DNA from 3 places in the Isoalcanivorax pacificus W11-5 genome. Region 1 is predicted to be linked to each of the others. Evidence: predicted binding sites of a transcription regulator. Region 1 holds the regulator's gene; each other region holds the start of a gene.
The links. The regulator FNR, encoded in region 1, switches genes on or off when oxygen is low (the NO sensors DNR and NnrR bind a similar motif). The targets are predictions, from matches to a motif close to TTGATNTANATCAA.
Positions count from the first base shown of each region.

Region 2: a site for FNR is predicted at 2,793-2,806, ahead of S7S_RS02145 (oxygen-binding di-iron domain-containing protein). Genes of this name have one in related genera too.
Region 3: a site for FNR is predicted at 2,481-2,494, ahead of clpB (ATP-dependent chaperone ClpB). Genes of this name have one in related genera too.

Region 1 is NZ_CP004387.1:2,053,031-2,059,508, reverse strand. It holds gene S7S_RS09295 (adenine nucleotide alpha hydrolase family protein) at 1-452, opposite strand, end outside; gene hemN (oxygen-independent coproporphyrinogen III oxidase) at 707-2,080, shown strand; gene fnr (fumarate/nitrate reduction transcriptional regulator Fnr) at 2,156-2,863, shown strand; gene S7S_RS09280 (universal stress protein) at 2,885-3,817, shown strand; gene S7S_RS09275 (sll1863 family stress response protein) at 3,904-4,203, shown strand; gene yaaA (peroxide stress protein YaaA) at 4,221-5,000, opposite strand; gene S7S_RS09265 (hypothetical protein) at 5,130-5,654, shown strand; gene S7S_RS09260 (MBL fold metallo-hydrolase) at 5,739-6,478, shown strand, end outside.
Region 2 is NZ_CP004387.1:448,590-455,067, forward strand. It holds gene S7S_RS02135 (sensor histidine kinase) at 1-1,072, opposite strand, end outside; gene S7S_RS02140 (response regulator) at 1,262-1,906, shown strand; gene S7S_RS02145 (oxygen-binding di-iron domain-containing protein) at 1,948-2,733, opposite strand; gene S7S_RS02150 (hypothetical protein) at 2,856-4,712, opposite strand; gene S7S_RS02155 (ATP-binding protein) at 4,873-6,195, shown strand; gene S7S_RS02160 (DUF4168 domain-containing protein) at 6,280-6,478, opposite strand, start outside.
Region 3 is NZ_CP004387.1:699,353-705,830, forward strand. It holds gene S7S_RS03300 (outer membrane protein assembly factor BamD) at 1-478, opposite strand, end outside; gene rluD (23S rRNA pseudouridine(1911/1915/1917) synthase RluD) at 679-1,650, shown strand; gene pgeF (peptidoglycan editing factor PgeF) at 1,647-2,414, shown strand; gene clpB (ATP-dependent chaperone ClpB) at 2,610-5,189, shown strand; gene S7S_RS03320 (DUF4124 domain-containing protein) at 5,266-5,706, opposite strand; gene S7S_RS03325 (acetolactate synthase 3 large subunit) at 6,109-6,478, shown strand, end outside.

The DNA of each region.
Region 1 (6,478 bases):
AGCCGCTGGGGTGGCAGGCTGTTGTCGGTATCCACCAGCCAGAGGCAGGCCTGTTGTTCCAGCCGCAGGAAGTGCCGCAGGTCGCTCGAGAGTGTGCCGGGATCGCGACGCATCAGTATCAGGGAGGCCTGCTGCTGGCAGACGGTGTCGTGCAGTAATGCCGCAGCGTCTTTTTCAAGCCAGGTCAGCGTGTAGTTTACCGGCCAACCCTCGGCACGCAGGACCGCCGTGAGTTCATCCAGCCCGGCACGGGCGGTGGCCAGGCTGCGGTGACGGACCTGCTGGCGCAGTTCCGGGGTCAGGAAGCGATAGTCCAGGCCACCGAGCGGGCTGCGTACCGGACGCCAGAGACACAGCCGGGTGTCTGCCTGGCGCAGCGCGGCGGCGCGGCGCAGCAAGACCTGATCTGCCTGCCCGTCGCCGGAAAGCACTACCAGCAATCGTGAGAACATGGCCACCCCCTGTTACCCGCCCGCTTGCCTGATGCTCCCATTGTTGTCGGCGGGTTGGTTGCGGTCAATTGGCCATCATGTCGCTATTTCAATCAATAGGTTATCTGTAAAACATAAAGTGATTTATTCGGTACAGAACCGTCGGCCAGTTTATTGATATGGATCAATAGATGCCTGCCCCGACGTGCCATGATGCGCCGGTATACGGTGATCGGGGGATCTCTTTTCATGGCAATGCCCGGTGTGGAGGCTGCATGAGCGCCTGGAGTACTGACATCATTCAACGCTATGGCGGGCCGGGGCCCCGCTACACGTCCTATCCACCCGCCCATTGCTTCCATGAGGAAGTAACCCACCAGGACTACCTTGATGCCCTGAGCGCGGGCAATGCCGAACGCCGCCCACTGTCACTGTACATGCACCTGCCGTTCTGTGAGCACGTCTGCTACTACTGTGCCTGCAATCGCATCGTGACCGGGGACAAACGTCTCGCAACGCCTTATCTGGACACGCTGCTGGCCGAGATGGCGCAGAAAAGCGCGCTCGTGGACAGTCAGCGTCCGGTAGTGCAGATCCATTGGGGCGGTGGCACCCCCACCTTCCTCGACGACGGCCAGTTGACCCGCCTGATGCACCAGACCGGACGCCATTTCCGCTTGCTGGACAACGACCGTGGTGATTACGGCATTGAGCTGGACCCGCGCACCGTCACGCGCAGCCGTATCAGCCTGTTGCGCGGCCTGGGTTTCAATCGTGTCAGCATCGGTGTGCAGGACCTGGATGCCCGGGTGCAGCAGGCCGTCAACCGCGTACAGCCCTATGACAGCGTGCGCGAGGTGGTCGACGCGGCGCGTGACTTCGGCTTCCGCTCGACCAGCGTGGACCTGATCTACGGCCTGCCATGGCAATCGGAATCGAGCCTGGCGCGCACCGTGGAGCAGTTGCTGGCGCTGCGCCCGGACCGTATTTCCCTGTACAACTACGCTCACCTGCCCGCCCGCTTCAAGGTCCAGCGGCAGATCTCCGAAGCCGCCCTGCCCGCGCCGATGGAGAAGCTGCGCATGCTGGTGCGTGCCGGCGACCTGTTCGCCGACGCCGGCTACGTGTTTATCGGCATGGATCATTTCGCCCTGCCCTCCGACGCCATGGCCATGGCGCAGAGCTCGGGCACACTGCATCGCAATTTCCAGGGCTACAGCCTGTACGGCGATGCAGACCTGCTCGGCATGGGTATCTCGGCAATCAGCCAGATCGGTGCCCTGTATGCCCAGAACCACCGCCAGATCGATACCTGGCAGTCGGCGGTGCAGAACGACGAAATGCCGGTCGCGCAGGGCTATGTCCTGGACCGGGATGACCAGATCCGGCGCGACATGATCATGTCACTGCTCTGCCACCTGGAAGTGGACCTGGCAGCCTTCGATGACCGCTGGGCCATCCAGACAACACACTACTTTGCCGATGAACTGGCCGCGCTGGCGGCGTTCGAACGAGACGGGCTGGTACGGCGCGATGGCCGGCGGCTGCACCTGACCGACAGCGGACGGCTCGCCGCCCGCGCCGTGGCGATGTGTTTTGACCGTTATCACAGCCCGGCCGACACAGTGCGCTTCAGCCGCATCATTTGAGACCTGCAGGCCGGACACAGGAGCCGTATAATGAACATCCGCATGGCGATAGCGCACCAACACAGGGAGACCCCCTTGGCTGCCCGAGTATCCTGTAACGACTGCAGTCTCAGTCAGATTTGCCTGCCACTGGCCGTGGAGCCGGCGCAGCTGGATGAGCTGGACCGCATCATCCGCCGGGGACGTGCGCTCAAACGTGGCGAGCACCTGTACCGGGCTGCGGACTCGTTCGAGGCAGTGTACGCCGTGCGCAGCGGCGCGCTGAAAACCTACGCCATGTCGGAAGATGGCGAGGAACAGGTGACGGGGTTCTATCTGCCGGGTGAAATTGTCGGCATGGACGGCATCAGCACCGCCTATCACATCTCCTCCGCCAAGGCGCTGGAGACATCGACCGTGTGCGAGATTCCCTTTACCCACCTGGAAACACTTTCCAGCCGCATTCCCAGCCTGCAGCATCACTTTTTCAGCCTGATGAGCCGCGAGATCCAGGAAGACCGTGCGCTGCACATGCTGTTGAGCAAGAAATCCGCCGACGACCGCATTGCCTCCTTGCTGACCACCATTGCGGCACGGCAGCAGCGCCGCGGATTGTCCAATCGCATTTTCCGGCTGCCCATGTCACGCTACGACATCGCCAATTATCTCGGTCTCGCCGTCGAAACGGTCAGCCGCATATTTACCCGGTTCCAGCAGCAGGGATTGATTCGGGTAGAGGGTCGCGAGGTGGAAATCCTCGACCGCCCACGCCTGTGTGGCGAGGGTCGTCTGCACGCAGGTTGACCGGGACAACAAGGAGTGCTCATGCAACCGGTATTCGTCGTTCTCGACAGCCAGCTCAAGGCGCCGCAGGTGGCGCTGATCAAGGGAGTTCGCCTGGCCAGAGGCATGCGCGCTCCACTGGTGGTGTTCGTCAATGCCTATTCTGCTGCGCTGGTGCGTGCCGCCGGCGATGAGTCCTCGCCATTGATTCAGGCCCGCAAAGCCGTCAACCACGGTTGGCAGGCGCGCATTGAGGCCTTGCTGGATGAGTGCGGCGCCCAGGACCTTGATGTGGATATCCGTATCGAATGGGTCAAAGACGATGACGAAGCATTGCGCGACGCCGTGCTCGACACTCGTCCGGCGCTGGTGGTGGTGCATGCCGGCGACGACAGCCATCCGCTCAAGCGCCTGCTGCTGACACCGCGCCACTGGCAATTGCTGCGCAAGGCACCCTGTTCTGTTCTGTGCGTCAATGACGCGCCCTGGGTGGGCGACGTGCCGGTGCTGGCCGCTGTCGACCCGGATCACGATGAAGGCCGGCTGGAAGGCCTCAATGCTGCCATCGTACGTGCCGCGCGCGAAATGAGCGATGTACTCGACAGCTCGCTGGATCTGGCACATGTGATCGAGCACCCGGACGAGGCACTGATCCTGATCGCCGGCGAAGCCATTCCCAGCTACGTGGACACCTCCGGCAATCTGCGCGACTACTACCAGAATCGCCTGAGCGCGCTGGCCGAGCAGGCCGGGCTGGGAGCGGAGCGCCATGTGCTGCTGGAAGGCAGCCCCGCCGCCGCGCTGGCCGAATACCAGAGCATGCACATGCCGCTACTGCTGGTGCTCGGCACCGTGCACCGCGGCCCGTTGCGCCGTTTGCTGCTCGGCAGCACGGCGGAAAAAATTGCCCAGCAGGCCAGTGGCGACCTGCTGGTAGTCAAGGATGAACATTTCAGCTCGCCATGGCAGGACTGAACGCGGCGGGCTGATCTGTATCAACACGGCGTGCCGGGGAACGGCACATACTCAGGGAACGACAACACGGCAAGGAGCACAACCGCATGAACCGCCTCAGCGATTATCTGCAACATCTGCGTCAACGGCTGGAGGACTGGGAGTACCAGTTCGATCGTTTCCAGCACCGCATGGAAGACATCAATGAAGAACTGCGTGACCAGGCCCGTGAGCGGCTGGCCGAACTGAAGCAACGCAGCGACACACTGCGCGCGAAGATCGCCGATCTGGAAAGCCAGAGCGAGCTGGCGCTGGAAGATATCCGTGATGGTCTGGACCTGGCCTGGGATGGCCTGCGCCTGGGCCTGCTGTCTGCCCGGGGCGAGTTCGGACAGGGTGCTGACTGAGCACCCTGTCCTGCCAGTCACTGATCCGCTTCCCGGCGACGGAACACCAGTGTATCCCCGTCGGACGCGGCGGCATGAAAGCGGTAACCTGCCACCTTGAACTCACGTAATTGTTCCGGCTGCTGTATCTGCTGCTGCAGAATCCAGGCTGCCATCAGCCCGCGTGCCTTCTTGGCGTAGAAGCTGATCACCTTGTACTGCCCACTCTTCTCGTCCTGAAAGACCGGCGTGACAACGCGGGCCTGCAATACCTTCTGCCGCACCGCACGAAAATATTCATTCGACGCCAGGTTCACCAGCACATCGGTGCCGGCGGCACGCAAATCCTTGTTCAACAGCGCGGTAATGCGCTCATCCCAGAAACTGTACAGGTCCGGACCGGCATGGTTGGCAAACCGTGTGCCCATTTCCAGCCGGTAAGGTCGCATCATGTCCAGCGGACGCAGCAGCCCATACAGCCCGGAAAGAATGCGCAACCGTTGCTGCGCCTGCTGCAGATCATCACGGCTGAAGCGCGACACATCCAGGCCGGTATAGACATCGCCCTTGAAGGCAAACAACGCCGGGCGTGCTTGCTCCGGGGGCATCTCCGCACTCCATTCGGCAAAGCGCGCGACGTTCAATGACGCGATGGCATCGCTGACATGCATCAGGCTGGCCAGCGCCGGCGGGTCGAGATGACGGAGCTGGGCGACCAGTTCACTGCTCTGTTCGAGCATACGGGGCCGGGTGGTGCGCAGGCGCGGAATATCGGATTGGTAATCCAGTGTCTTGGCAGGCGAAACTACAATCAGCATGATCAACCTCTTGCGATACTGGCGCGGGAGTATATCAGGCCCACGGGCGGGCGCCTCGCCCGCCCGGCCTTTCACTGCGACAGGTACAACCCATCGGCGCTGTGGCCGGTGGCCAGACAGGATGGAACTATGCTGCGTGTATTACTGGTGTGTGCAGGCCTGGTCGCCATTGCGGTGGTGCTCTGGAGCAGTTGGCGTGTGGATCGCCGGCTGTTTGCCTTTGTGCTGGCCGTGGTGGTGATCGGGGCGCTGCTGTTCGGGGTGGGCTACTGGCGCACGGCCGATCAGGCCATGGTCGTCATTGCGCCGGACCAGGTGCGCCTGAGTGTGGAACAGGCCCGTGGCATGGAGACCGGCATTCGTCTCAGCGGCCGTGTGTACAACCAGAGTGCCTGGCCGGTGGCGCTGATCCAGGGTCGCGCGGTGCTGCAGGAATGCACCGCTCCCGGCCAGGACGCATGCCGCGAAATCGGCAGTGCGGCCTTCCGTGTACGCCAACACGTGCCTGTGGGCGGCAGCTATCCCTACTCGCAGGTGGTGCGCCTGTCGGACAGCCTGCTGGCCGACCCTGCCACTCCCGACAGCAATCGGCGCTGGCATATCGAGGTGCTGTCCGTGAGCGGATATGCGTCCAATACGCGGGACGGCCACTGATGTGACCTGATGGATGTGACCTGCTTTGCTCAGCATCGCCGAAAGGTTCACAATGCCGCCGTCACTGTGCAGCCTGAGTTCACGATGAGCAGTCTGATTCCTGGCCAGCCCAGCCTGGTCGCGCCCGGCGTGTGGCGTATCCTGGCCCTCAATCCCGGCATGATGACCGGCCCCGGCACCAACAGTTATCTGCTGGCATCGGACCAGGGCCTGGTGCTGCTGGACCCGGGGCCGGAAGATGCCCACCATGCCGACAACCTGCGTGCCGCGGCGACCGAGATCGGCCAGCCCATCACCTGTGTACTGGTGACGCACACGCACCGGGACCATTCCCCGAATGCAGCCTTGTTCGGCGCCGTGCGACGCCTGGGCCCCCTGCCGCCGGATGACGGCTTGCAGGACGAGGCGTGGCAACCGGATCAGATACTGGCCGACGGCGACTGCCTGTCACTGGGTGAAGGCCGCACACTGCGTGTGATCGCCACGCCGGGCCATGTCTCCAATCACCTGTGTTATCTGCTGGAAGAGGAAGGGGTGCTGTTCAGCGGTGATCACCTGATACAGGGCTCCACCGTGGTGATTGCCCCACCCTCCGGTTCCATGGCCGATTATCTTGCCTCACTGCGCAAGCTCGAACATGAAAGCATCCAGGTGATGGCGCCCGGCCACGGTGACCTGATCATCGAACCGATGGATTACATCAGCCACACCATCGGCCACCGTCTGCGCCGCGAAGAAAAAGTGATACGTGCCCTGACACAGCATCCGGACAGCCAGGTCAGTGAACTGGTGCCAGGTGTCTACGATGATGTGCCGGTGTTTTT
Region 2 (6,478 bases), 1.6 Mb from region 1:
TCACCAGCAGCCCGCCCAGCAGCCAGGCCCACAGCGAGAACCACCAGCGCTCCAGATCGAACAGGCGGTGCCGGACGACCCCCAGCGCCATGCCGGCATACATCAGCAGGAAGGTGGTGAACAGCAGGCCCTGGGAGGCGGGCAATGCCACCTGCAGAATGGCCGGCAGAATCATGCCGCCGGCGAAAAAGGTGGTGCCGGCCACGATCGACAGCACCACCCAGCGCAGTGCCGCGCGGTGGCTGGCGTGACCACGTGTTTGCCAGCCTTGCCAGGCGGCGCCCAGCAGCCCGAGCAGGAAAATCCCCATCACCCAAAGATGAAAACCGGCCACCGGTGTGGCGACCCATTGCCCCTGGTCGATGACAATGGCCACGGCAAAGGCCGCATAGAACGCGAACGTCCAGGCGGAGGCTGGCGCCCTGCGCGGATAGTTCCACAGGAAGGCACCCAGCGAGGCGGAGAACAGCAGCGCGCCCACATGGTTGAGGCCGGACAGCCACATGAACAATTGGCCGGGAATGAACAGGTCGCGCGTGCTGTAGATCGCGGCGGCGGACGAGAACAGCACATAGCTGAGCCCGGTCAGGGCAAAGGAATGCAGGGCGATGTCGCGCTGGGCCGGCACCCACACCAGCAGGCAGATCATCATGCCGGCGAGGCCGCACACCAGTTGCAGCCAGAACAGCCCCGGCAGCGCGGTCAGGTGCCGGGGCTGCGGCGTAAGCGGATGCAGTGCGCCCTGCGTGTCGCGCAGTTGCAGCGTGCCCTGGGCCAATGAGGCGGCCAGCCACTGGTGCGTGGCGAAAAGTGTGTTGAGAGCCGCATAGTCCGGCAGTACGTCCGGCTCTTCCACCACCAGCCGTGCTGTCGCCGGAACGTCCCGCTGGCCGTCGCTGAAAGCACTCACCGTCACGGTACGGTGACCGGGCAGCGATGCGACGAGTTGATCGCCGTCGGTAGCGAACACCACATTGCTGCCCGGTAGCGACAGCGCCACGCCGATGGCCAGCAAGCCGTACGCCACCACCAGCACCAGGCCGGCGGCAATTTTTGTTTTCAGTGACCACATGCTGCGTTCCCCGTCTCCGTTCCATTCCCCGCGGTGTAGTGTGGCCTGTGCCCCTCCCCCGTTTCCAGGGGTTGATCTGGCCAGTCGCCGCCGTCTAATAATGGGCGGTTCGTGTCATCCGGTTTGCCAGCATCCTGATGCTTGCACCCCGGCTGTCTTCACGCCGTGAATCAACGCCGGAGCGTATCGATGCCAGCGATCAAACACATTCTGATTGTGGAAGACCTGCCCGACGTGGCCCTGTGGCTGCGTGAGCAGGTGCAGCCGCTGTTGCACCCGGAACGCATCGACGAGGCCGGCAATCTGGCCGGCGCGCGCCAGGCCATCGCGGCCCACCGCTATGACCTGGTGTTGCTGGACCTGGGGTTGCCCGACGGCGACGGCATGTCACTGATCGCGCCGTTCCGTCAGGCCAACCCGAAAGCCCAGTGCATCGTCACCACCATTTTCGACGACGCCGAACATCTGTTCGGTGCCCTGCGTGCCGGCGCCAGCGGCTATCTGCTCAAGGACGACACCGAGGAGGAATTTGCCAGCCAGCTGTCCGGCATTCTTGCGGGACGTCCACCGCTGTCCTCCTCCATTGCCCGCCGTGTGCTGCAGCATTTCCAGCCCGCGCCGAGCCCGATGGAGGCGCCGCTCACACAACGGGAGCAGGATCTGCTGACGCTGATTGCCAAAGGGCTGAGTGTCCGCCATGCGGCGGAAAAACTGGGGATTTCCCACCACACCGCAGCCAGCTACATGAAAGGTATCTACAGCAAGCTACAGGTCAACAGCCGGGCGGAAGCGACGCTCAAGGCCGTCAACCTCGGACTGGTGAACCCTGGTTGATTCTGGCGGGGCTGTCTACCTCCTGAAACAGGGGGGCAGGGTCAGGCGGGGAGTTGGAAATCGCGTTGCGTCATCAGGTCCAGCCCGCAGGGCAAGGCGCTGATCCAGTCGAGAAACGCCGTGATCATTTCACGGCCGGCCAGCGGGCGGCCGTGCTGAGGCACGATCATCGCCACATCCATTTCGCGCACCATGTTTGCCCACAGGCGTGTCACCTGCTGGCTGGCCATATAGCGACGGTGGAAGCCGAGCATGTGGGGAATATGGGCCTGGAAATCCGTGACCGGGCTGGCGTCGTCCACCAGTGAGGCGCCCATATCGCCGGAAAACAGGATGCGGCTGACCGGATCATACAACTGGAAATTACCCACGGAGTGCAGGAAATGCGCTGGCACGGCGTACAGCATGCTGTCGCCGAGCCGGATGCGATCGCCAGCATCCGGCAGCGCGATAATCCGTTCATAGGTGTTGATGTCGCGCAGAATACTCAGGTAGTGCGCGGTGAGATGGGGCAGAAAGCGTGCCCAGAGTTTTGAACAGATGACGCGGGCGCGGGTATGCAGCAGCCATTTGTCCAGTGAGGCGATGATGTCCGGGTCCTGGTGCGAGGCGAACACATAGGTCAGTGTCTCTACCTTCATGTGCCGTGAAAGCGCGAGCGACAGCGGCGTATAGGTGAGATCGCCGCCGGGGTCGAGCAGCATCGACTCGTCCTGGTCGAGAATCAGGAACTGGTTCGACTGCACGCCATCGCCGCTGACCAGATTGTCAAAGCACAGGCAGCGGTGCTGGCCGTTGTCGAACAGCACGATAGGATCTCGGCGCATGGCGGGTCATCTTGTTGTCCTGGTCCGTACCGAGAGTAACCGGGGCAACAGGGCATGCACTGACGTGCATCAAGGTCTGGCCGGATTCTGCCCGGCCGCATGGCGGCCGGGCAGAGCAGGCGTCAGTTGCTGGCGCAACCGGCGGCGCTGATTTCCGCCGGGTCGCTGCTGGCGCGGTCTTTCAGGTTGCCGAGGAAGCGGGCTTGCACTTCCACCTGATTGTCCTCACGCAGCAGAAGGTGGTTGCGCAGGAAGCCGATGCGACGGCCCCCGCTTTCTTCAACATAACGACCGTAGCTTCGGCGGTAAAATTCCGATGACAGCGTGGTGCCGTTGCTCGCCTTCACCAGTGCATAGCGCCAGCTGTTGACGGCGCCGTCGTCGCTGACACTCAGGCGCAGCACATCGCACAGCGCGTAGCCGCTGTTGTAGCTGGTGTCATCCTCGATCACCGTCAGCGTAATGTCGCCCAGTGCCTTGAGTTCGCTCAGGAGTGCTGTCTCTTCGTCCGGCAAGGGGCGTTCCTCCAGTTCTATCGTGCTGCTGGAAAAGACACCCTCGCCAAGCTGTGTCGTGCGTGTCAGGCGCCACGCCACGGGTATCAGCATGTCCGGGCTGACAATCACATCAAAGCTCAGTGTCTGCGAGGCGCTTTCCTCTCTGCTCAGGTGGTAGGCAAATTCGGGACGGCTCGGGTTGGTGGTGTAATCGTTAAAACGGTAGCTGGGGTCTGCCGGGTCGAACTGATAGCCGTCCACGGTGACAACGCCCTGTGCATCAATCTCCACAAAGACACTGCTGCCAGGTGTCAGGGCGCTGTTGCCGCTGAAAGTCGGTGATTTTTCCACCAGCGTCGACGAATAGACACCGTTCAGCGGGCCGAGCTTTTCGGCAGCGGGCGTGTCCGCCTGTTCGGCGCGCAACTGGCCGAGGAACACCGGCACGCCGAACGGGCCCTGCGGGCGTGAGGCATCGCCGACGTTGATTTCATTGAAAGTGCCGGTGTCGTTGCTGCTCAGCGCGTACTCCACGTCGCCATCGCGCCAGATGATTTCTGGCAGGTGCGGGGTGCCGCCAAAAAGACGGTGGTAAGGATTGCCGAGTACCGTGCCCTCAATGCTCAGTGTGTTGTCCTCGCCGACCACCACGCTCACGGCCTGTTCGTCGACGAAATCACAGGCGTTGCCGCAGCCTTCGCCGCCGCCCGCATAGAACACCAGCGAGTAGGTGCCGGTCAGCGCGGCGTTCACCGTGGCTGCGGAGGTGCCGCTGCCTGTGCCGCCGCTCGCTGGCGCTTGCGGCAGGCTGGCGCCGCTGGTGAAACTGGCGCGCAACGCCTCATGGCTGTCCAGGCCGCTCCCCTGGCTGCCGTCGCCGAGCTGTTCCAGCAACTGGTCATACGGGTCGCTGGCCGGGTTGGCGGTGAAGGGCGCCGTAAAGGGCGCCGTGCTGCCGTTGGGCCAGCTGCCCGGCGGGGTGTAGCCCGCGTTGACCAGCGCGGTGCGCAGCGCCGTGGCCGCGCTGGCCAGCTGCGGAGCCAGCGTGTCCAGGCCGGCATCGCCAGTGGCCGGGTCGGCGAACCAGTCCGGCAGCGCCTGGCCGGACAGCGCATTGATCTGCAACGCCAGCGCCAGGTCGGTCAGTGGCGTAATGTTCACATTGCCGGCCCGGGTGGCCAGGCTGTAGAGCGTGACCACGGGCGTGCCGCCTTCCACACGCAATGCGCACGGCAGCGCGGCAGCGCTGGCCAGGCTACCGCGCCAGGTGCCGTTGGCCGCGGTGGTAACGGTATCGGTAAAGCCGGTGCCGTCGGCGCACCGGGCAGAGACGGTGCCACTGGCGATGCCGGCGCCCACGGCGGCGGTGCCGTGCAGGCCATTGGGGTTCTGGCGGCTGCCGCCGTCGCCACCGCAGGCACTGAGCAGCGTGGTGGCGAGAAGGGCGGCGCACCAGGGCAGCCGGTAAGCGAATGCAGTCATGATGAACGTCCTGTCGTGAGAGGAAAGACAGGCAGTGTAAAAACCGGAACAGGGCAAGCGGCACCCTGAAACAAGGGGGCGGCGCAGGAAAGCGCGGCCGGGGGCTTTCGGTTAGTATGAGTGCAGCTCGTCCGCACGTCCCTCGACAGGAATGTACTGCATGCGCATCAACCTGCTTCCCAGAACCGCCTTTGCCCGCTCAGCGGTGGTGGTCGGTCTGGTGATTTTCCTGACTCAGGTGCTGACGCTGTGGTTCTTTGCGCGCAATGCCTACCTGCCGGGTATCCGGGAATATTCGCGCCTGACGCTGTTGCAGGCAGAGCTGTCGGTATACGAAGAAACCCGCGACGCAGAAGCCGCTGCCCGGCTGGGCGAGGTGAGCGGCATCATGATGGCCACGCCGCCGTCCGCCGAGGACAGCCAGGTGCCATTGATCAGCCGGCCGGTGGTGAACAGTTTCCGGTTGGAGATCGAGGAACTGTTTGGTGAGCCGGTAAATATCCGTTTTGAGGACAGCCGTCGTCCGGTGCTGTGGATCAATACACCCTCGTTTCAGGGGCAGTGGCTGCGCGTGCCGATGACCTTTTTCCGTGATTACGACCGTTACCTGCTGGTGGGCTGGGGTGTGACCGTGCCGTTGTTCGCGGTGATCGCGGGCCTGCTGATCGCGCGCGGTCTGAACCGGCCCCTGAAACGACTGGAACAGGTGGCTGCCGTGGTGGGCCGGGGTGATCCGGTGCCGCCGCTGAATGATCGCAACGGGCCGGAAGAAATCAATGCGGTGAACCGCGCCTTCAACCGCATGACACGCGAGCTGGCGCAGGCGCAGCGTGATCGCGCACTGTTGTTGGCGGGCGTGTCGCACGACCTGCGTACGCCGCTGACGCGCCTGCGGCTGTCGGCGGAGTTTATTGCGGATGAAGAACTTTCCGAAGGCATCATTGGCGACATCGAGGACATGGACGCGATCCTCGAACAGTTCATCGGTTTTATCCGCGACGGCGCGGATGAAGTGGCCAGTTACGAAAACATCAATGTGCTGGTGGAAGATGTCTGCGCCAAGTTTGATCACCTTGATCTGGATATTGACCTGCGTCATGTACCGCGCCTGATGCTCAAGCGGCTGACGTTCAAGCGCCTGCTGACCAACCTGATGACCAACGCCATGAAATATGGCGAGCCGCCGGTGGAAGTCTCCACGCAACTGTCAGGCCAGGACGTGGTGCTGACGGTGCGCGATCATGGGCAGGGTGTACGGGATGAAGATATCCCGACATTGTTGCAGCCTTTTTCGCGAGGCGAGAAAGCGCGCACCGTGACCGGTTCCGGTCTGGGGCTGGCGATCGTGAAACGTATCGTGGACATGCACCATGGGCAGGTGCGTCTGGTGAATCACCCGGATGGTGGGCTGCAGGTGGAAATCCGGTTGCCAGTGACTGGGAGGTTCGTGCAGCCGGAGGCGCTGTCGGCACGGGTGCGGTAAAGAAAACAGCCGGCTTGTTTTCTGAGCATAAAAAAGGGCGCCCGAAGGCGCCCGGTTACTGCCTGAACAGACGGACCAGACTGTTCAGAGCATGCCTTCCACGCGCTGCCGCAGGTTGTCGTCATACGGCAGCATTTGCGCGATACGGTTGTAGGTGCCCACGTCCAGGTCTTCATCCTGCACGGCTTCCACCATTTCCTGTTGCATGTTCATCTGCACTTCAGCGACCTTTTCCGGGTCATCGGCCTGCTGGGCCTCGCTGACATATTTCTCGCGGATTTCC
Region 3 (6,478 bases), 1.4 Mb from region 1:
CCGGTGAATACTGGCTGTCGGGGAAGCGGCTCACCAGCTCCTGGAAATCGTTGAAGGCATCACGCCAGGCGTCCATGTCGCGGGAGGCCTTGTCGGTGTGCATGATGCGGTCAAACAGGCCGCGCTCCAGGTTGTAGTTGGCCAGGCCCTTCATATAGAGCACATAGTCCAGGTGCTCGTTGGCCGGATAGTTGCGCAGGAAGCGGGTGGCCGAGGCGACCGTCGCGGGATAGTCCAGCGCCCGGTACTGGGTATAGATCAGATCCAGTTGCGCCTGCTCGGCGTAGTCACCGTAGGGAAAGCGGGCTTCCAGCTCACGCAGCTCGTCGATGGCGGTGAGGAAGTTGTTGCGCTCGATCTGCTTGCGCACTTCCTCATACTGCTGGGCCTCACTACGCTCGGGGCGTTCCTTGGGATTGCTGGAGCAGCCACTGGCGAGCAGGGCGGCGGAGATCAGAAAAATCGTGTATGCGCGCATGATGACCTGACTTTGATTGCTGGCGTTGCCGTCGCTGGCGTTACAATGGCCGTCGCGGAAGCGGCCTATTTAAGCACATCCTGCCAGCTTCCTTAACATCCCGGAAAAATCAGAGACTTATGGTAGTCTGCCCGGCAGACACTCATACCCCCGCCGGCCAACGCCGGCGATTCACAGGCAGTACCGGACGGACGACAGCTATGGGACACCCCGCCACCGATAAAATTCAGCTCAGCGCCCGGGCCACCCCCGAGCATGCCGGGCAGCGCCTGGACCAGGTGGCCGCAGAGCTGTTCGACGGCTATTCGCGCTCGCGCCTGCAGACCTGGATCAAGAACGGCGCCCTGACCGTCAACGGCCGCCCCGGCAAGCCGAAGGACAAGCTGATCGGCAGCGAAGAACTGGTGATCAACGCTGAACTGGAAGCCGAGGTCAGCGACACTGCCCAGCCGGTAGCGCTGCCGATTGTCTATGAAGATGAACACCTGATCGTCATCAACAAGCCTGCCGGGCTGGTGGTGCACCCGGCCGCCGGCCACCAGGACGGCACCCTGCTCAATGGCCTGCTGCACCTGGACGAGCGCCAGGCCAGCCTGCCGCGCGCCGGCATCGTGCACCGGCTGGACCGCGACACCACCGGCCTGATGGTGGTGGCCCGCACGCTGGAAGCCCATGCCTCGCTGGTCGAGCAGCTGCAGGACAAATCCCTGTACCGCGAATACGAAGCCGTGGCAGTGGGTGTCATGACTGGCGGCGGCACGGTGAATGCGCGGATTGGCCGCCATCCCCAGGACCGCAAGCGGCAGGCTGTGGTCGAGAGCGGCAAGAACGCCGTGACCCACTACCGGCTGATCCAGCGTTTCCGGGGCCACACCCACATCCGCGTGCAGCTGGAAACCGGCCGCACCCACCAGATCCGCGTGCACATGGCGCACGTGCGCTATCCGCTGGTGGGCGACCCGGTCTACGGTGGCCGCATACGCCTGCCGGCTGGCGCGTCACCGGAACTGCGCGAGGCCCTGCAGAGCTTCCGCCGGCAGGCACTGCACGCCCGCAAGCTGGGGCTGATCCACCCCGAGAGCGGCGAATACATGGAATTCGAAGCGCCGCTGGCCGAGGACCTGAGCGCGCTGCTGGATGTACTGCGTGCCGACCTGGAATACGAACGATGAACCCGCGCCACCCGAAGGAAGGCTTGCCGGCCCTGGCAGACTGGCTGACGCCGGATTGGCAGCCGCATCCCCGGGTGCGTGCCTGTGTCACCACCCGCGCGGGCAGTTTTTCCCCGCCGCCCTGGCACGGTTTTAACCTGGGCAGCAACTGCGGCGACGACCCGGATCGCGTCGAGCGCGCCCGTCGTCATGTCCAGCGCCTGCTGGGCACTGCGCACCCGCCCAACTGGCTGAAGCAGGTGCACGGCACGGACATCGTCCAGGCCGGCGCCGGCGAAGTGGCCGCCGATGCCGTCTGGACCGACCAGCCTGGCTGGCCCTGCGTCGTACTGACCGCCGATTGCCTGCCCGCGCTGTTTGCCCGCACCGACGGTTCCGCCGTGGCGGCGGTGCATGCCGGCTGGCGAGGATTGCACGCCGGCATCCTGGAACGCACCGTTGAATTGCTGGCACCGCAGGGCGAGCCCTTGTCGGTCTGGCTGGGCCCGGCCATATCCCAGCCCTGCTATCAGGTGGGGGCCGACGTGCGCGCCGCCTTTGTCGACGGCGACCCCGACGCCGCGGCGGCGTTCCGGCCGGACAGCACCCCCGACCACTGGCGCATGAGCCTGGTGGAACTGGCCAGCCGCCGGCTGGCGGCCGCAGGCGTCGGCGATGTGCAGGGCGGCGACCTGTGTACCGCCTCTGACCCCTCCCGTTTTTATTCCTACCGCTATGAAGGCGAGACCGGTCGCTTTGCCACCCTGGTGTGGCTTGCGGATTGACGCGCCGCCTGAACAGCGGCACGTTTGAGTTCTTACTTCTGAACACGTCTGGGTTGAGCAGGAAGCTTGCTACAGATCAGTGTCATATCTCTGCCTGCCGCACAGACTTGCCCTGAACCCTGGATACCCTTGAAAAGACGGTGCGGGAGCCGCATTTGTCGGGGTAATTCCTGAACCTTTTGCGGAGGCACCACGATGCGTCCTGACCGTTTTACCAGCCGCCTGCAGGAAGCGCTGGGCGAAGCCCAGTCGCTGGCTGTGGGCGGTGGCCATACCGCCATTGAACCCGTGCACCTGATGCTGGCGCTGATGCGCGCCCGTGGCGGCAGCGCGCGTCCGTTATTGCAGAAAGCCGGCATCAACACCGGCGACCTGGAAACCGCGCTGCAACTGGCCGTCGAGAAACTGCCGAAAGTCTCGCAGTTCACGGGTGATGTGCAGGTGTCGCGCAACCTGTCCAGCCTGCTGAACCTGGCCGACCGCGAAGCACAACAGCGTGGCGACCAGTACATTTCCAGCGAAGCAGTGTTGCTGGCGGCCTGCGATGATGCCGGCGAGCTGGGCAAGCTGATGAAAACCGCCGGGGTGAAAAAAGCCACGCTGGCGCAGAAAATCGACGACGTGCGCGGCGGCGAATCCGTGGACGACCCGAACGCCGAAGACAAGCGCGAAGCACTGGACAAATACACGGTGGATCTCACCTCGCGCGCCGAAGAAGGCAAACTTGACCCGGTGATCGGCCGCGACGACGAAATCCGTCGCACCGTGCAGGTGCTGCAACGCCGCACCAAAAACAACCCGGTGCTCATCGGTGCCCCCGGCGTGGGCAAGACGGCCATTGTCGAAGGGCTGGCGCAGCGCATCGTCAACGGCGAAGTACCCGAGGGCCTGAAAGACAAACGCGTGCTGGCGCTGGACATGGCGGCGCTGATCGCCGGTGCCAAATACCGTGGCGAGTTCGAAGAGCGCCTGAAAGCCGTGCTCAACGAACTGGCCAAACAGGAAGGCCGCGTGATCCTGTTTATCGACGAGCTGCACACCATGGTCGGCGCTGGCAAGGCCGATGGCGCCATGGACGCCGGCAACATGCTCAAGCCCGCCCTGGCGCGCGGCGAACTGCACTGCGTCGGCGCCACCACGCTGGATGAATACCGGCAATACATCGAGAAAGATGCCGCGCTGGAACGCCGCTTCCAGAAAGTGCTGGTGGACGAACCTTCGGTGGAGGACACCATCGCCATCCTTCGCGGCCTGAAAGAACGCTACGAAGTGCATCACGGTGTGGAAATCACCGACGGCGCCATCATTGCGGCCGCGAAACTGTCGCAACGCTACATCACCGACCGCCAGTTGCCCGATAAAGCCATCGACCTGATCGACGAAGCCGGCAGCCGTATCCGCATGGAAATCGACTCCATGCCGGAAGAAATGGATCGCCTGGACCGCAAACTGATCCAGCTCAAGATGGAGCGCGAGGCGCTGCGCAAGGAAGAAGACGAAGCCAGTCGTAAACGCCTGGAAAAGCTCGAAGAGGACATCGCCCGCTTCGAGAAGGAATACGCCGACCTGCGCGAAATCTGGGACGCCGAAAAAGCGACCCTGCAAGGCGAACAGGAAGTGAAGGCCGACCTGGAAAAAGCACGCGTGGAAATGGACCAGGCGCGCCGCGCCGGTGACCTGAACCGCATGTCTGAACTCCAGTACGGCGAAATCCCGGCGCTGGAGAAAAAGCTGGAAGAAGCCAAAAACCGCGAACAGCAGGAAACGCAACTGCTGCGCAACAAAGTCACCGACGAAGAGATCGCTGAGGTCGTGTCCAAATGGACCGGCATCCCGGTGTCGAAAATGCTCGAAGGCGAGCGCGACAAACTGCTGCGCATGGAAGACGCGCTGCACAAACGCGTCGTCGGCCAGGACGAAGCCGTGCAGGCGGTAGCCAACGCTGTGCGCCGCTCACGGGCCGGCCTGTCCGATCCGAACCGGCCGAACGGCTCCTTCCTGTTCCTCGGCCCGACGGGCGTGGGCAAGACCGAGCTGTGCAAATCGCTGGCGGAGTTTTTGTTCGATACCACCGACGCCATGGTGCGCATCGATATGTCCGAGTTCATGGAAAAACATTCCGTGGCGCGGCTGATCGGTGCCCCGCCGGGCTATGTCGGCTATGAAGAGGGTGGCTACCTCACCGAAGCCGTGCGGCGCAAACCCTACTCGGTATTGCTGCTCGACGAAGTGGAGAAGGCGCACCCGGATGTGTTCAACATCCTGCTGCAAGTGCTGGACGATGGCCGCCTCACGGATGGCCAGGGCCGCACGGTCGACTTCCGCAACACCGTGGTGGTGATGACCTCCAACCTCGGTTCAGACCTGATCCAGCGCCTGGCGGGTGAGGAGCACTACGACGCCATGAAGGCGGCGGTGATGGAGGTGGTCGGGCAGCACTTCCGCCCCGAGTTCATCAACCGGGTCGATGAAGTGGTGGTGTTCCATCCGCTGGAGAAAGGCCAGATCCGTGGCATCGCCGACATCCAGCTCGACGCCCTGCGCAAACGGCTGGCCGAGCGCGACATGCGCCTGGTGCTCACGGACACTGCCCTGGACCAATTGGTGGATGCAGGTTTCGACCCCGTCTACGGCGCCCGCCCGCTGAAGCGCGCGATCCAGCAGAAGGTGGAGAATCCGCTGGCCACCGCCATCCTGCGGGGCGATTTCCTGCCGGGTGACGTGATCCAGGTGGGGGTTGCAGGTGATGCGCTGAGCTTCGGCAAGGCGCATTAAGGGCAGCTTCGGGCTGCGAGCGACGAGCTTCCGGCCCGTCGCTCGTAGCTCGCCGCTGAAGGCCGCCTGGCGGCCTTCACGAACACGCTTTCAGTGCATCCTGGGTTCGCTGGATCATCGCTTCGCGCTGTTCGGCGTCCAGCGTGGTGACTTCGCCCGTCTCCGGGTCAGTGCGGCGCACCACCGGGCGTTCATTCAGCACCTTCAGGTTCTCCCGGTGCTGGGCGCAGTATTCTTCCGGCGGTTTCGGGGTGGCGGGGGTGTTCGCGGTGGCGTCTTCCTGGCGGGCCTCGTCACGGGCCTCGCGGCGTTGTTCCAGTGCCTCCAGGGCCTGCGGCTGGTCCGAGGACGGCTTGCCCCAGGTTCGCACCGGCTCGCTCGCCCGGCCTTCCGGCGGGGTGGCGGAATAGTGGGTGACGCCGTTGTCATCCACCCAGCGGTAGAAGGTCGAGGCCAGGACCTGCGTCGCAGCCATCAGCAGGCCCAGCGCCAGCGGTATTGTTATGCGTTTCATCATGCTTCCCCATCATCAACAGCGGCTGCGGGCGCAACCTCGTCAGCACGGTCCTAGCATGCCCTTGCGAAGGCATTTTCCGCAACTGCAAGTGTTTGACACTACGCACAAATCTGCGACAATCGGGCATTCCGGAAATCGGGACTCCTGAACTTTACCCAAGTGACAGAGGGGCCGGGACCGGGGGCGTTATTACCGTGGCGTCCACAGCAGCGACACTGCCGCATCGTCCCAGCATCCGTCTGTCCGCGTTCTTGTCGGCCACCTCCGCAAGAGCCACGGGAAACCAAAGTAGGGTTTTCTATCTGCGGACACCCAATGACCATATTCCTGCTGCGCAGGCCGCCGGCCGTGGTGGTTTCGTGCGCGCTATGCTGCGTGGCAGTCTGAACTGAGGTGACAGTTGTGGAAAAGCTATCCGGTGCGGAAATGCTCATCCGCGCCTTGCAGGACGAGGGGGTTGAACACCTTTTTGGCTATCCTGGCGGCGCGGTGCTGCATATTTACGATGCCATCTTCCAGCAGGACAAAGTCCAGCACATCCTGGTGCGCCACGAACAGGCCGCCACCCATGCCGCCGACGGTTACGCCCGCGCGACCGGCAAGCCGGGCGTAGTGCTGGTCACATCCGGCCCGGGCGCCACCAATGCCGTGACCGGCATTGCCACCGCCTACATGGATTCCATCCCGATGATCGTGGTCTCCGGCCAGGTCCGCTCGGACTGGATCGGCGATGACGCCTTCCAGGAAACCGACATGGTCGGCATCTGCCGCC